Regions from separate parts of the Shewanella avicenniae genome, predicted to be linked through region 1. Evidence: riboswitches for the same ligand, from Rfam matches in the RefSeq annotation. Region 1 holds a riboswitch; the other holds the start of a gene.

Region 1 (7,756 bases):
GTGTACTTCATGGAGATGAATACTCGTCTGCAAGTAGAACACCCAGTAACTGAGCTGACCTCTGGTATTGATATTGTCACCGCGCAGTTTGACATCGCGTCTGGCCGTTCTATCGAAGAGCTGCAACCACAAGAGCTGGGCTATGCGATGGAAGTGCGTGTGACTGCTGAGAAAGCAGCGCTGGACAGCCATGGCATTCTGCAACTGCTGCCTAACCCAGGTTTGATCACTGAATGTGTGATGCCTGAGCGTGATGATATCGACGTGATCTCTATCGCGGCAGAAGGCAAAGAAGTATCGCCTTACTACGATAGCTTGATTGCGCAAATCATCGTTCATGGTGAAGACCGTGAAGATGCTATCAGCCGTATGCTGAGCTACTTGGATAGCGTATCGATCAAAGGTATCGCGACTAACATTCCATTGCTGAAACGCATTCTGGCGGATCGTACCTTCCGTGAAGGCGTGTACGATACCAATTACCTGCCACGCTTGATGGCGGAATTGGATATTCCTGCGTTGATCGCGGAAATGGAAGCGGCGGCAGAAGCTAAAGCGGTTGATACCGAATCACTGCGTGTGGGTGAGTCGAACGAACTGAAAGTGCTGGCACAAGGCGCAGGTATCTTCTACAGCTCGCCAGCACCGGGTGAAGCCGACTTCGTTAAAGAAGGCGACATTGTGACTGTGGATCAAACCCTTGGTTTGACCGAAGCGATGAAGATGTTCTCGCAAATCACGTTGGCAGGCTTTAACCGTAAGAACGCGGTGCTGTACGCAGAAGATAAGCAATATCGTATCGAGCGTATTCTTAACGGTAACGGCCAACAAGTATCACAAGGTGACTTGCTGTTTGTTATCTCACCGGTTGATGCCAACTAAGCGGTAAACGAAATGTCATAAAAAGCCCGCATTGCGGGCTTTTTTGTTGACTACACTTTATCCGGCGCGGGTAAACACTCGATTTTTGTGATGGCTAAATGCGAATTTCTGTAAACAAATTCCTCAAGATCTCGAGGTTTTTTTGAAATATCCGGCAAAATCCTGTAAAACCAGCCGCAGAAAACCAACTTAGTTGCAATTACATCTATATTTTTTGTCATTTAAGGTGTTGAAAAGTAAAGGTAATAAGCCGTAAATTCCTATTTTTACCGTGCTATTGTTAAGACGCTGGTGAAATTTGAATCTGTGGATTGCAGGAAGGTGGGATTTCGGTGTTATAATACGCGCCTTAATAAATGGGGTACCGTCTGTCGCAGCAAACGAAGTGGCACACTCCGTCTCCTATTCACTAACTCATAATGAAGTTGAATCATGACTGACTTATCGAAATACAGAAATATTGGTATTTTTGCTCACGTTGACGCGGGTAAAACTACCACCACCGAGCGTATCCTGAAACTCACTGGTAAGATCCACAAACTGGGTGAAGTACATGATGGCGCTTCAACCATGGACTTCATGGATCAGGAAGCTGAACGTGGTATCACCATTCAGTCAGCTGCGACTACCTGTTTCTGGAAAGATCACCGTTTTAACATCATCGATACCCCTGGACACGTTGACTTCACCGTTGAAGTATACCGTTCTCTGAAAGTTCTGGACGGTGGCGTTGGTGTATTCTGTGGTAGCGGTGGTGTAGAACCACAATCAGAAACCAACTGGCGTTATGCGAACGAATCAGAAGTTGCGCGTATCATCTTCGTAAACAAACTGGACCGTATGGGTGCCGACTTCCTGCGCGTAGTTGCTCAAATTAAACGCGTTCTGGCAGCTAACCCATTGGTGATGACTCTGCCTATCGGTATCGAAGATGACTTCAAAGGCGTAGTAGACGTTCTGACCCGTAAAGCCTACATTTGGGACGAAACTGGTCTGCCAGAAAACTACACCGTTAGTGACGTACCAGAAGACATGGTTGATCTAGTAGAAGAATACCGTGAACTGATGATCGAAACTGCCGTTGAGCAAGACGATGATCTGATGGAAGCTTACATGGAAGGTGAAGAACCTTCTATCGAAGACATCAAGCGTTGTATCCGTAAAGGTACTATCAACCTGGCATTCTTCCCAACCTTCTGTGGTTCTGCGTTTAAGAACAAAGGTATGCAGTTGGTTCTGGACGGTGTTGTAGACTACCTGCCTAACCCAACTGAAGTTGTGCCACAACCGCTGACTGACCCAGAAACTGGTGAAGAAACTGGTGAAGTTGCGACTGTATCTGTTGATGAGCCATTCCGCGCGTTGGCGTTCAAGATCATGGACGACCGTTTCGGTGCTCTGACCTTTATCCGTATCTACTCAGGTAAACTGAACAAGGGTGACACCATTCTGAACAGCGCGACCGGCAAGACCGAACGTGTTGGTCGTATGGTGATGATGCACGCTAACGACCGTGCTGAAATCGATAGCGCACAAGCTGGCGACATCATTGCAGTTGTAGGTATGAAGAACGTTCAGACTGGTCACACTCTGTGTGATCCTAAGCATGAATGTACTCTGGAACCGATGATCTTCCCAACTCCAGTAATCTCTATCGCAGTAACTCCGAAGGACAAAGGTGCTTCTGAGAAACTGGGTATCGCACTGGGTAAAATGGTTGCTGAAGATCCATCATTCCAAGTTGAAACTGACCAAGAAACTGGCGACACCATCCTGAAAGGTATGGGTGAACTGCACTTGGACATTAAAGTAGACATCCTGAAACGTACTCACGGTGTTGAATTGACTGTTGGTGCTCCTCAAGTGGCTTACCGTGAAACCATCACCAAAGCCGTTGAAGACAGCTACACTCACAAGAAGCAATCTGGTGGTTCTGGTCAATTCGGTAAGATCGATTACCGCATCCGTCCAGGCGAACCAAACTCTGGCTTCAAGTTCGTATCATCAGTTGTTGGTGGTAACGTACCTCGTGAATTCTGGCCAGCAGTTGAATTCGGTTTCAAATCAATGATGAGCGAAGGTCCTTTGGCTGGCTTCCCAGTATTGGACGTTGAAGTTGACCTGTTCGATGGTTCTTACCACGCAGTTGACTCATCAGCCATCGCGTTTGAAATCGCAGCAAAAGGCGCGTTCCGTCAATCTATGCCAAAAGCGGGTCCACAGTTGTTGGAACCTATCATGAAAGTTGACGTGTTCACTCCAGATGACCACGTTGGTGACGTGATCGGTGACTTGAACCGTCGTCGCGGCATGATCAAAGACCAAGAAGCTGGTCTGACTGGCGTTCGCGTTAAAGCTGACGTGCCATTGGCTGAAATGTTCGGCTACATCGGTACTCTGCGTACAATGACTTCAGGTCGTGGTCAGTTCTCTATGGAGTTCTCACACTACTCTGCATGTCCTGCTAACGTAGCTGAAAAAGTTATCGCAGAAACTAAAGCGAAAAAAGCTGCTGCTAAATAAGCGTTGCTGCGCTAATTAATGAAAAGCCCGCGAATGCGGGCTTTTTTGTGCCTGTAGCTTTTGCAGCAGAAACTTTTCAGCCGATACAATCCGAGCGATTACAGACGTGAGTCTACGATGCGGTTGAACAACACATGCAATGCGCCGGTCAGCGTAAGATGCTTGAATAAAACGCAGCGAAAAATAGTGGGATAACAGCCACTACGCACTAGGGGAAGTGCAGCACTGATTGTGAAGATGTTGAGGATTTTGCAGATTCTGTGCAATCTAATGGCCGCCACAATGCTCGGCGACCATAAGACTGAGAACAACGGGTTTGAGCTTACTGTTCGAATAAATCGCGGTGCAACGCTGCAACCACATCTGCAGCTTCTGACTCATGTACCAACACACATAAGTTGTGTGGGCTTGCGCCTTGGCAAATCATTCGCACATTGTGCGGTGCCAACACGGTAAACACCTTCTGGCAGATGCCAGCTGTGGTCGCGATACGGTTACCAATGATTGCCACCAACGCCAACTTATCTTCAACGCGCACTCGGCAGTGTTGTGACAGTTCTTGCAGCAGCGCTTCAGTCAGCAGACCTTGACCGCTAGAGTCGGAACCGGTTTTATCCAGCGTCAGCGACACGTTCACTTCAGAGGTGGTAATCAAATCCACACTGATTTTGTGTTTGGCTAAGGTTGCAAAGGTTTGTGCCAAGAAGCCTTGAGCGTGCAACATCTGCAAGCTGTGTAGGTTTAACAAGGTTTGGTCGCGACGTAACGCAACCGCACGGTAAACTGGCGGATTATCAACTTGATGGCGAATCCAAGTGCCACCTAATTCTGGCGCTTTGCTAGAACCGACAAACACCTGAATCTGTTGTCTGACTGCAGGCAGAATCGTTGCTGGGTGCAACACTTTCGCACCAAAGGTGGCCATTTCCGCAGCTTCGTTAAAGCTGATCTCAGGAATCGCAGTAGCATTTGGTGCTAAGCGTGGATCCGTGGTGAAAATCCCTGGCACGTCAGTCCAAATTTCTACTGCATCAGCATTTAACGCTTCAGCGAGCAAGGCCGCAGAGTAGTCTGAGCCACCACGGCCTAAGGTAGTAGTACGGCCTTCTTCATCGGCACCAATAAAGCCTTGGGTTACGATAATTTGGCTGGCGAGCAATGGCTGCAGTTTTTCTGTGGCAAGTGCTTTCAGCTCAGCAATTTGCGGTTCTGCACGACCAAATAAACTGTCGGTACGCATCACTTGGCGCACATCAAAGGCTGATGACACTACGCCACGTTCTCTGATCACCGCGGCAAACAACTGTGATGAACACTGCTCACCGAGTGATAACAATTCATCGGCAGTGGCTTTGTTTGGATCGGCTTGGAACTGTTGACTCAATACGTCAACCTTGCTCAGTAAACGATCTATCGCCGCGCTAACATCGTCAGGACGGGCTAGGCAATCCACGATGGCATACTGGATTTGCGCAATTTTTTTCAACAGTGCTAATCGTTGCGCCTCGGTGAGGTTTGCTTGGGCTAATTCCACCAGTAAGTTGGTCACACCGCTTGAGGCGCTTACGACCACAACCCGAGTGTTAGGATTATTTAGCACAATATCGGCACAACGATTCATCGCGCTGTAGTCAGCGACGGAAGTACCGCCAAATTTTGCGACAACTAAAGACATTAGCAGACCCTCCCACATGGGAAGAATACACAAACTGTAACTGGATTGAATTTCATGTCAGCTCCGAACAAATTTCGTTCGAAGAGCCTGGTGCTAGTACAAGGCACCCTAAGAAGGGAAAAGCGATGGTCACACCAGAAGCTCTCCACCAAAAATACGGTGACAGTCGTTAGGATTCAGCCTAACCAACCGGTAAACGCGCTACCAATCTCACGTTAACCTCGGCGTCTATCTCCCTCATGAGTTGTCAGTGGATAATTGGTATCCTCAAACTCACTACCTAGTAGACGCTCCTCTTCTGTTTCTTCCCAAAGGAAGGAGAAGGAAAATTACAGTGCTATGGCTACATTGTCAACGCTGGCGTGTAGTTTTCGTGCAAAACCAGCCAAAAGAGGTATTAGTCTAAGATCTCTGGCAGCTCTTCAACGATACGAACATACTGACTAAATTCACCCATGGTTACCGGCTCAGCTTTACTGTGGCAAGGGATTAGATGGATGTGGCCGTTCTCTACGTAGTAGAAAGCATTTTGCTGATACTTATGGGCTAACTGATGTGCACTGGCTTGATCGAGATAGACCGCCCAGCTTTTTTCCATATGTTGTAAATCGGGAGAGGCACCCATCATGGCGCGATAAGCACAGCCACTTTGATGAATATCTTGCTGAAGTTGTTTGTCTCGTAAACGATTTTGACTGCTGGAAAGGAGAATACCCAAAGGGTTACTGGCAGTAATAATGGCAAATGCGCACGGGGGATTTAAATATTGAGTCAGCAAAAAACAACTATTTTGATAATGTTGCCAGAGCTGTTTGAACGCTACGTCCATTCTTAAGCGGCTCCTAAAGATAGCTCGCAGTAGTCTAGCAAAGCCGAAACAAAATCCAAAGTAATTCTCTTATGTGACGAACTTTATCAATCTTTGGGACAAACCGTCCCTTATTTAACTAAAAATCCCTTGAAAATGGGCTTTTGCGGCAAATTTGTTAACATTTCATTTGTTAACAAATGCCCAATAAGAGTACAATATCGGCTAACGATCACAAGTTTGCTCGATTGCCACCGAACAGGATATTTGCTAGGCGCAACTTGAGTCGTGCCAAGCTGTTCGGTTCCTGAACGAGAAAGAATTTTGACCGGATATTCAAGAATAAGCTGGAACTTAATGCCACACTGAGTATCTGAGTTATTACATTTCGTACACCTTTGTTGTACACAAAAATTCAACTAATCATGAAGTACTGACTGTGTAACCTGATTTTGGTTAATAGCCATTAAAATTCAACGTATTGGAATTAGCAGAGCGATACAGGCATGAGCGCAGCTCATGGTTAGAATCCACTGATTTATTTAGGTAAATGATATGCAAAACCCGCACATTCTTATTGTAGAAGACGAAGCTGTTACCCGTAACACTCTGAGAAGCATTTTCGAAGCTGAAGGATATGTCGTTTCAGAAGCAAACGACGGTGCGGAGATGCACAAAGCGTTACAAGAGAACAAAATTAATCTGGTAGTAATGGATATCAACTTGCCAGGTAAAAACGGTTTGTTGTTAGCCCGCGAATTGCGTGAAATCAACAACATTGGCTTGATCTTCCTCACTGGTCGTGACAACGAAGTGGATAAAATCTTGGGCTTGGAAATTGGCGCTGATGACTACATCACTAAGCCTTTCAACCCACGTGAATTGACCATTCGTGCACGCAACCTGTTGACGCGTGTCACCAGTGTGAGCTCAGAGCCTGAAGAAAAGTCTGCGATTGAAGCATATGCATTCAATGGTTGGACGCTGGATGTGAACAGCCGCTCTTTGGTGAACCCAGAAGGCGAAGCGCACAAGCTGCCACGTTCTGAATTCCGCGCCATGCTGCACTTTGTTGAAAACCCAGGCAAGATCCTGACCCGCGCTGAATTGCTGATGAAGATGACTGGCCGCGAACTGAAGCCACATGACCGTACTGTCGATGTGACGATCCGTCGTATTCGTAAGCACTTCGAAAACCATCAGGAAACTCCTGAAATCATCGCCACTATTCATGGTGAAGGTTATCGTTTCTGCGGTCATTTAGAAGACTAATGACACCGAGCGCGTTGATTGCAATAGCTATAGCGACGACCGCTGGCTAATAGCGATAAAGAAAGAGCCCAACCGGGCTCTTTTTTATGCGCGTAACACCGCAGATGACGGGCAAAAATAAAGCCGCACTTGGCGACTTTATTTGGCGACATTGCTGACTCATCGAATTACAGGCCAGCGTCCGCTTTCAGGATTTCAACCTTGTCGGTCTTCTCCCATGGGAACTCTTCACGACCGAAGTGGCCGTATGCTGCCGTTGCTTGATAGATTGGGCGTGCCAGATCCAACATTTCAGTCAGGCCGTATGGGCGCAGGTCGAAGTGTTGACGCACTAATTGCACCAATTTTTCTTCAGACAGTTTACCAGTACCAAAGGTTTCTACGCTGATAGAAGTTGGCTCAGCCACACCAATCGCGTAAGACACTTGGATTTCACAACGGTCAGCTAGACCTGCAGCCACCAAGTTTTTGGCAACGTAACGTGCAGCGTATGCCGCACTACGGTCAACTTTTGATGGATCTTTACCTGAGAACGCACCACCGCCGTGACGTGCCATACCACCGTAAGTATCTACGATGATTTTACGGCCAGTCAG
Region 2 (7,756 bases), 400 kb from region 1:
ATTACCACACCAATTCGCGAAAATGCTTGCGGCACACAGATTCATAACTCTCGTTGCCGCCAATCGCCACTTGTGCCCCTTCTTTCACCGGCCGGCCTTCGCTATCGCGACGAATGACCATATTGGCTTTGCGGCCACAGAAGCAGATGGTTTTCAATTCGACGAGCTTGTCGGCCCACGCCAACAGATACTGGCTGCCGGAAAACAACTCACCTTGAAAGTCAGTCCGCAGCCCATAACACAGCACTGGAATATCCAAGCAATCGACCACATAAGCCAGCTGCTTGACTTGGATTTGACTCAGAAACTGCGATTCGTCAACTAGTACACAGTGAATATGTTGGCGCTGATGTTCACTCGCAATCAGTTGCGATAAATCATCATCAGCGGCGAAGATGCTCGCATCGCATTCAATCCCGATGCGTGACGCCACCTTACCCTCACCGAAGCGATCATCAATGGCTGGGGTTAACACCAGCGTATGCATCCCACGCTCACGATAGTTATAGGAAGACTGCAACAGAGAAGTCGATTTACCGGCATTCATCGCCGAATAATAAAAATAAAGCTGAGCCAAACCCGGCGCTCCAGTTATTCGCAATGGCGGCAATATTACCCTGTTTTGGATGAAAAATCAGGGAATAAAATCGTGCTACAACCATCACCAATACTGAGTTTTTCGCAATTTGTTACATTTTCCTGACGTGCCAGTTCACAAATCTCCCCTGCTTAACCCTGTCATTCAGATTCGATTAACAAGCGCTTGTTAGCGTGCCCGCTTTATTCGCTGCTACACGAAGGAAAACAATAAAATGCGTAAAACGCTAATCGCTGTTGTATTAGGGCAAATTTTGCTTACTACCGGTTGTTCAAAATCTGAAGAAGCCACAAAAACTGACACCGCTGCGCCGACGGTGCAAACCCAAGCAGCGGCTGCTGTCACCCAACAAAATCCGCTGTTCAGCGCCAGCGCTCTACAGTATGAAGCACCCGATTTCAACGCCATTAAAATTGAGCATTTCCAACCTGCATTAGAAGCAGGCATCGCGGAGCAGATGCAAGAAGTGTTGGCCATTGCAGAACAGGCTGACGCCCCAACCTTCGCCAACACGATTGAAGCGCTTGAGCGCTCAGGTGCGCTGTTAAGCCGCGCATCATCTGTGTTCTATAACCTCAGCAGTTCAAACAGCAACGAAGAGATCCGAACAATTCAACGCGAAATGGCGCCTAAAATGGCTGCGCATACCGATAACATTAACCTGAACGCCAAGCTGTTTAGCCGCATCGACACGCTGTATCAACAGCGCGAGCAGTTAGGATTAGCCACCGAGCAGATCCGCCTGATTGAGGTGTATCATCAGCGCTTCGTGTTGGCTGGCGCGCGCTTAAGCGATGAGCAAAAAGTGCAAATTCGCGCATTGAACGAAGAAGAGTCAACCCTGACCAATGACTTCCAGCAGCGCTTGATGAAGCTGAGCAAAAGTGCCGCAGTACTAGTTGCAGATGTGGCCAAGCTTGACGGCTTGTCAGATACCGCTATCCGCAACGCGGCCAAAGATGCGGCAGATGCCGGTCATGAAGGCCAATACCTGCTTAATATTACCAATACCACCCGCCAGCCAGTGTTGGCTCAGTTGACTGACCGCGACTTACGTCAACAAGTGTGGCAAGCCTCATCAAGCCGCGGTTTAACTGGCGACAACGAGACCGCCTCGTTGGTAGCACGTTTAGCACAACTGCGCGCTCAAAAAGCACAACTGCTTGGCTTTGAAAACTGGGCGACCTATCGCTTAGCACCACAAATGGCCAAAACCCCAACCGCTGTGTTCGACATGTTTGGCTCTATGGTGCCAGCTGTAGTGAAAAACACTGAAAAAGAAGCTGCGGCCATTCAAGCCATGATCAAACAAACTGGCGCTGATTTTGAGCTGCAGCCTTGGGATTGGGCCTTCTATGCTGAAAAGGTGCGCAAAGCCCAATACGACCTCGATGAAAGCAGCCTCAAGCCGTATTTTGAATTTAACCGCGTATTACAAGATGGCGTATTCTTCACCCTTAACCAACTGTACGGAGTCACCTTCAAACCACGCCCAGATCTGCCGGTGTATCACCCAGACGTGAAAGCGTGGGAAGTGTTTGATGCCGATGGCAGCAGCATGGCGATCTTCTATGGCGACTACTACGCCCGTGAAGGCAAACGTGGTGGCGCTTGGATGAGTTCATTCGTGCGTCAAAGCGAGCTGCTCAACCAAAAGCCGGTGGTGGTGAATGTGATGAACATTCAAAAGGCGCCTGACGGCGAGCCGACGTTTGTGAGCTATGACCAAGTGACCACCATGTTCCATGAACTGGGCCATGGCACTCACGGTATGTTCTCAAAAGTGAAATACCCAAGCCTGTCAGGCACAGCGGTATCACGTGACTTTGTTGAATTTCCATCAACCTTTGAAGAAGATTGGGCCGGTCATCCTGATGTACTGGCAAACTATGCCAAGCACTATAAAACTGGCGAACCGCTGCCAGCAGACATGCTCGACAAACTGCTTCGCTCTCGCAGTTTCAACATGGGCTTTGACACCCTTGAATATATGTCAGCCGCGTTGCTGGATTTGGAATGGCATAGCTTAAGTGCCGATGCACCGTTGCAAGATGTTGCCAAATTTGAAGCTGCAGCCTTGGCGAAGCACGGAGTTAACCTGAGCGCCGTGCCACCACGTTATCGCTCAACTTACTTTTCTCATGCCTTCCCTGGTGGTTATAGCGCTAGCTACTACGCCTACATGTGGAGTGAAATCTTGGCAGCCGATGCCTTTGCCTACGTGCAAACGCAAGGCGGCTTGAAGCGCGAAATCGGCATGAAGTTCCGCCAAGCAATTCGTGAAGTGGGCAACAGTGTGCCACCAATGGAAGCGTATGAAAACTTCCGTGGCCAACAGCCAACCACAGATGGCTTACTAAAACGTCGCGGTTTGCTGTAAGTTTTCCGAGTGACACAAAGCAAAAAGCGCAGCCGTTGAGCTGCGCTTTTTCATTGTTTAATTTTTACCGCTCAGTTTTTACAGCATAATTTTCATAGCGTAGTTTGCATAGCGTAAGCTGAATGGCTCAATTAGTTATTGGCGCGCGCTTTTAACCACATCAGCGCGACCACAAATAACACGCTGCAAGTGGCTAATCCCGCTAACACCGAACCGCTAAAGCCCATCACCAAATAACCCGCCATTGATAACAGCGCCACAATCAGCGAATACGGCAGCTGGGTTGTCACATGGTCGATATGATGGCAACTCGCTCCCGTTGACGACAAAATCGTGGTATCCGAAATTGGCGAGCAGTGGTCGCCAAAAACCGAGCCCGACAGCACAGCCGCCATCATCGGCAACATCATACTTTGATGACTGCCCATCGCCATATCCGCCGCGATTGGCAGCATAATGCCAAACGTGCCCCAGCTGGTACCGGTCGAAAACGCCGTAAACCCAGCCAAGACAAAAAGCACCGCAGGCAGCAGCGCGAATGGAATATTGCCGCTGGCGAGGCTCGCCATATATTTGCCAGTTTCAAGCGCGCCAATCACGCCTGAGATGGTCCAAGCAAACAACAGGATGTAGATTGCCGGTAACATCGATTTGGCACCAATCCAAAGCGCATTCGCTATCATCTTGAGCGATAATTTTTGCAACAGCGCCAACACTAAGGTGATTGCCAAGCCGCATAATGCGCCGTAAAACAGCGAGGATGCCACGTCAGTTAATTCAAACGCGCCAATCAAACTAAACTCGAGTTGTTTTTCAGCCAACGCCGCGCCACCAGACGCCAGCATAAAATAGAGTGTGGCGAGCACAAGTACGCCAATTGGCAAGAACAAGCCCAGCACATTACCGCTATCAGCCTCTGTCAGTTCAACTGACGCGCCGGGCGGAACACCTTTTGTTTCATCGTATAACTCACCACGCCGCGCAGCCTGTTCATGTTGGCGCATTGGGCCAATATCTAACTCAAAGTAGGCCACAAAAAACAGCAACAACAGCGCAAAAATCGCGTAGTAGTTCATTGGGATCATCTCAATAAATGCGGTGAGATGGCCAATATCACTCATGCCGTGAGTGGCAAGAATGCCTCCAATGAGCGCGATAATATACGCCCCCCAACTGGACACAGGTGAAATCACACACACAGGTGCCGCGGTGGAATCAAGCAAATAAGCTAACTTCGCACGCGAGATATAGTAGCGGTCTGTCAGTGGCCGCGAGATACTGCCCACCACCAAACTATTAAAGTAATCATCAATAAACACCACGATACCCAACACCATAGTGAGCATTTTGGCATCGCGACGCTTACGAATATGTTGTTTGCCCCAATCGGCAAATGCGCGGGCGGCGCCACTGGTGGTAATCAAAGCGGTGATCATGCCGAGCAAGACTAAAAAGCCCAGTACGAATAGGTTCCAGCTATTCACTGCGCCTTCATCCCAGACTAATGCGGTAACGCGCTGCGCCAGATACACACCCGCATTACTGATATTCCACTGGGTTAGCAGTAAAACCCCCACGAGGATACCGACACCAAGCGACACTAATACCTTGCGAGTGATAATAGCCAATACGATGGCAATAACTGGGGGCAGTAAAGACAATGCCGAATCGGCATAACTGATAATGGTCATACGTCGTTATTCTTTTTGTTAAGTTCAAAAGCATTTGCAGAGCAACGGCGTACACGGCATAAAGCCAAACACCTGAATTTAAGTAGCGCTCCACAGGGCTGAGTCATTGCTCAACCATCTTTCTGTGACAGTGCTGCACCTATTCGGCTACAGCCCCAGCAGTCGACTTGATACTTCTAACTGCTTCGGCACTCAGTCCTTTTATGGCAGGTCAACGGAATCACCCTCGTTGCCATTACTCTTACTGCGTGCACCTCTACTGTCGATTTCCAGGTTAAAGAAACCGACCTAATAAAAAAGCGGCCGAGGGACAAACCTCAGCCGCCTTCTCAATAGTGGCAAGATTAAATCATTTCTATGAATTTCGGCAAGGCTTCAAACAGATCTGCCTCTAAACCGTAATCCGCAATTTGGAAGATAGGCGCCTGTGGATCTTTGTTGATTGCCACGATCACTTTGGAGTCTTTCATCCCTGCCAGATGCTGGATAGCGCCAGAAATCCCCACCGCGATATAAAGTGCTGGCGCCACAATTTTACCGGTCTGCCCAACTTGCAGATCATTCGCCACAAAGCCTGCATCGACCGCAGCGCGACTAGCACCGACAGCACCACCGAGCCTATCTGCCAGTTGCTCTATCAGGCCGAAATTCTCCGCACTGCCAAGCGCGCGACCACCGGCGACCACCACATTGGCGCTGCCAAGTTCAGGCCGCTCGGACTGCAATTCGGTTTTACTGACAAACTCGCTCAACGGCGCAAACACTTGTTCAACCGCAGTTATAGTCGCGCTGCCATCAGCGCTCGCAGCATCAAACGCAGTACTGCGAATTGAGACAACTTTCACTGCATCCAAACTTTTGACTGTCGCCAATGCATTGCCTGCATAAATTGGCCGTACAAAGGTGTCACTATCTTGAATGGCAACGATCTCGGAAATCATAGCCACATCGAGTAACGCGGCCACTCTAGGTAACAAATCCTTACCAAATGCACTGGCGACGGTGACAATGTGGCTATATTCGGCCGCATTAGCGACCACCAACTCACTGATATTTTCTGCTAATTGATGTTGATAAACCGTGTGATTGGCCAGCAACACTTGCGTGACACCACTCAATTTGGCGGCAGCATCGGCGACCGCTTGGCAATCAGCCCCAGCAACTAACACATGCACCGCTTGGCCGAGCTGAGTGGCTGCGGTAACCGCTTTGGCGACATCCGCTTTTAGCTGGGCATTATCATGTTCTGCAATTACTAACACCGCCATATCAGATCACCTTCGCTTCGTTTTTAAGTTTATCAATCAGGGCTTCAACCGAGTCCACCATCACACCGGCACAACGCTGCGCTGGCGGCGTCACGCTGATAATCTGTTGATGCGCTTTTAGAGTGACACCTAAACCGGCGGCATCCGTCGTTTCTAGCGGCTTACGCTTCGCCTTCATAATGTTGGGTAATGTGGCGTAGCGTGGTTCATTGAGGCGCAGATCTGCAGTCAATACCGCTGGCAGCGGCAATTTCAATACCTGAACACCACCATCAACTTCGCGGGTCACAGCGATGCTCTGCTCATCTAACAACTCAACGTCAGAGACAAAGGTCGCTTGAGGCAACTTAGCTAACGCGGATAACATCTGCCCGGTTTGGTTGTTATCCCCGTCGATTGACTGTTTACCAAGCAGCAACAGCTGTGCTTGCTCCTTTTGTTGCACTGCATGCAGCAGTTTGGCAATAGATAAAGGTTCAAGCGCTTGGTCATGCACCACGTGCAGCGCGCGATCAGCACCGAGTGCTAATGCCGTACGCAGCTGCTCTTGCGCTGCAGCAGGGCCGACCGTGACCACCACCACTTCGGTTGCCTTACCCGCTTCTTTCAAGCGTATCGCTTGCTCTACTGCGATTTCACAAAACGGATTTAGCGCCATTTTGACATTGGCGGTGTCGACATCGGTCTGCTCAGCATTGACTCTGACCTTGACGTTGGCATCGACAACGCGTTTTACCGCTACCAATACTTTCATTACTCATTCCTTCACTACTGTCGTATTAGCCACGACCTGTTGCTCTCAATGGCAGACTCTAATTTAAGCTTACGTTTACGTCAACATCAAATTCAAACAGATGTTTTAACATAAAAATCCTTCTTATATGTAGGGTATTTTGGCTGTCATTATAATTTTGAAATAGCTTGTGCCAGAAAATAAACTAATTAAATAAAAAAATGACATTATGAAGATAATTTTATTTGATTATATGGTTTCTTATTTCTATTATTTACCCATTAAAAATTTCGCATTGTATTAAAGGAAGAAAATTCAACATGAACGAATTTCTCGAAATATTGACTCATGGTCGTCGCTTTAAGGCTGCAGTTAAAGAACTGAGTGTAGAAGAGCTGAAATCTCTGGCTGAAAAACTGGAAAAGATTATCGTTGAACGTGATGCAGAAGCTAAAGAAGAAGAAGCACTGCAAGCTGCACGTATTGCGAAAATCGAAGAGATTCGTCAGCAAATGGAATCAGTTGGCCTGTCTGTTGAAGATTTGGGCGTTGTGGTTGCTAAACCAACCAAAAAACGCGCACCACGTCCAGCTAAGTACCAAATTGAAGTTGATGGTGAAATGGTAACTTGGACTGGCCAAGGTCGTATGCCAACCGTATTTAAGAATGAAGTTGATAACGGTCGTTCAATGGACGACTTCCTTATCTAAGAAATGCTATTTCATAAATTAAAAAGCCCCGATATTCGGGGCTTTTTTGTGCAATTAATTTGAAACAACCACTTTCAATTTAATTACATTAGTTGCATAGATTTTACATTTTCGCTCATGTACCTTGTAAACTGCGGCAAACTAAAACTAACAAGGGTCTGAGCATCAATGAAAATACTCCTCCCCATCGGCTTACTGCCCCTAGTAAGCATGGGTGCCTTTGCTGGCGATGGCCAGCAAAGCGATAACACCCCGAGCCTCACTGCGCTCACACATGCCACCTTAGTGCTGTCTCCAGGCCAGCAACTAAACGATGCAACACTGGTGATTGAAAAAAATCGCATCAAAGCGATATTGCCAAATAACGATGTGCCTG

The links. Region 1 has a riboswitch for lysine ahead of lysC (lysine-sensitive aspartokinase 3). Riboswitches for the same ligand answer to the same signal wherever they lie in the genome.
Region 2: it holds a riboswitch for lysine, as region 1 does, so the genes downstream of both, JYB87_RS13695 (Na+/H+ antiporter NhaC family protein) here and lysC (lysine-sensitive aspartokinase 3) in region 1, are expected to answer to the same signal.

The regions. Positions count from the first base shown of each region.
Region 1 is NZ_CP071503.1:3,480,734-3,488,489, reverse strand. Features, by position in the region: gene JYB87_RS15425 (ATP-binding protein) at 1-882, shown strand, start outside; gene fusA (elongation factor G) at 1,315-3,405, shown strand; gene lysC (lysine-sensitive aspartokinase 3) at 3,728-5,080, opposite strand; lysine riboswitch at 5,211-5,386, opposite strand; gene JYB87_RS15410 (DUF3293 domain-containing protein) at 5,478-5,909, opposite strand; gene arcA (two-component system response regulator ArcA) at 6,444-7,160, shown strand; gene metK (methionine adenosyltransferase) at 7,328-7,756, opposite strand, start outside.
Region 2 is NZ_CP071503.1:3,078,686-3,086,441, forward strand. Features, by position in the region: gene JYB87_RS13685 (thymidine kinase) at 2-577, opposite strand; gene JYB87_RS13690 (M3 family metallopeptidase) at 813-2,978, shown strand; gene JYB87_RS13695 (Na+/H+ antiporter NhaC family protein) at 3,110-4,669, opposite strand; lysine riboswitch at 4,745-4,936, opposite strand; gene JYB87_RS13700 (electron transfer flavoprotein subunit alpha/FixB family protein) at 5,014-5,937, opposite strand; gene JYB87_RS13705 (electron transfer flavoprotein subunit beta/FixA family protein) at 5,939-6,691, opposite strand; gene JYB87_RS13710 (H-NS histone family protein) at 6,991-7,380, shown strand; gene JYB87_RS13715 (amidohydrolase family protein) at 7,549-7,756, shown strand, end outside.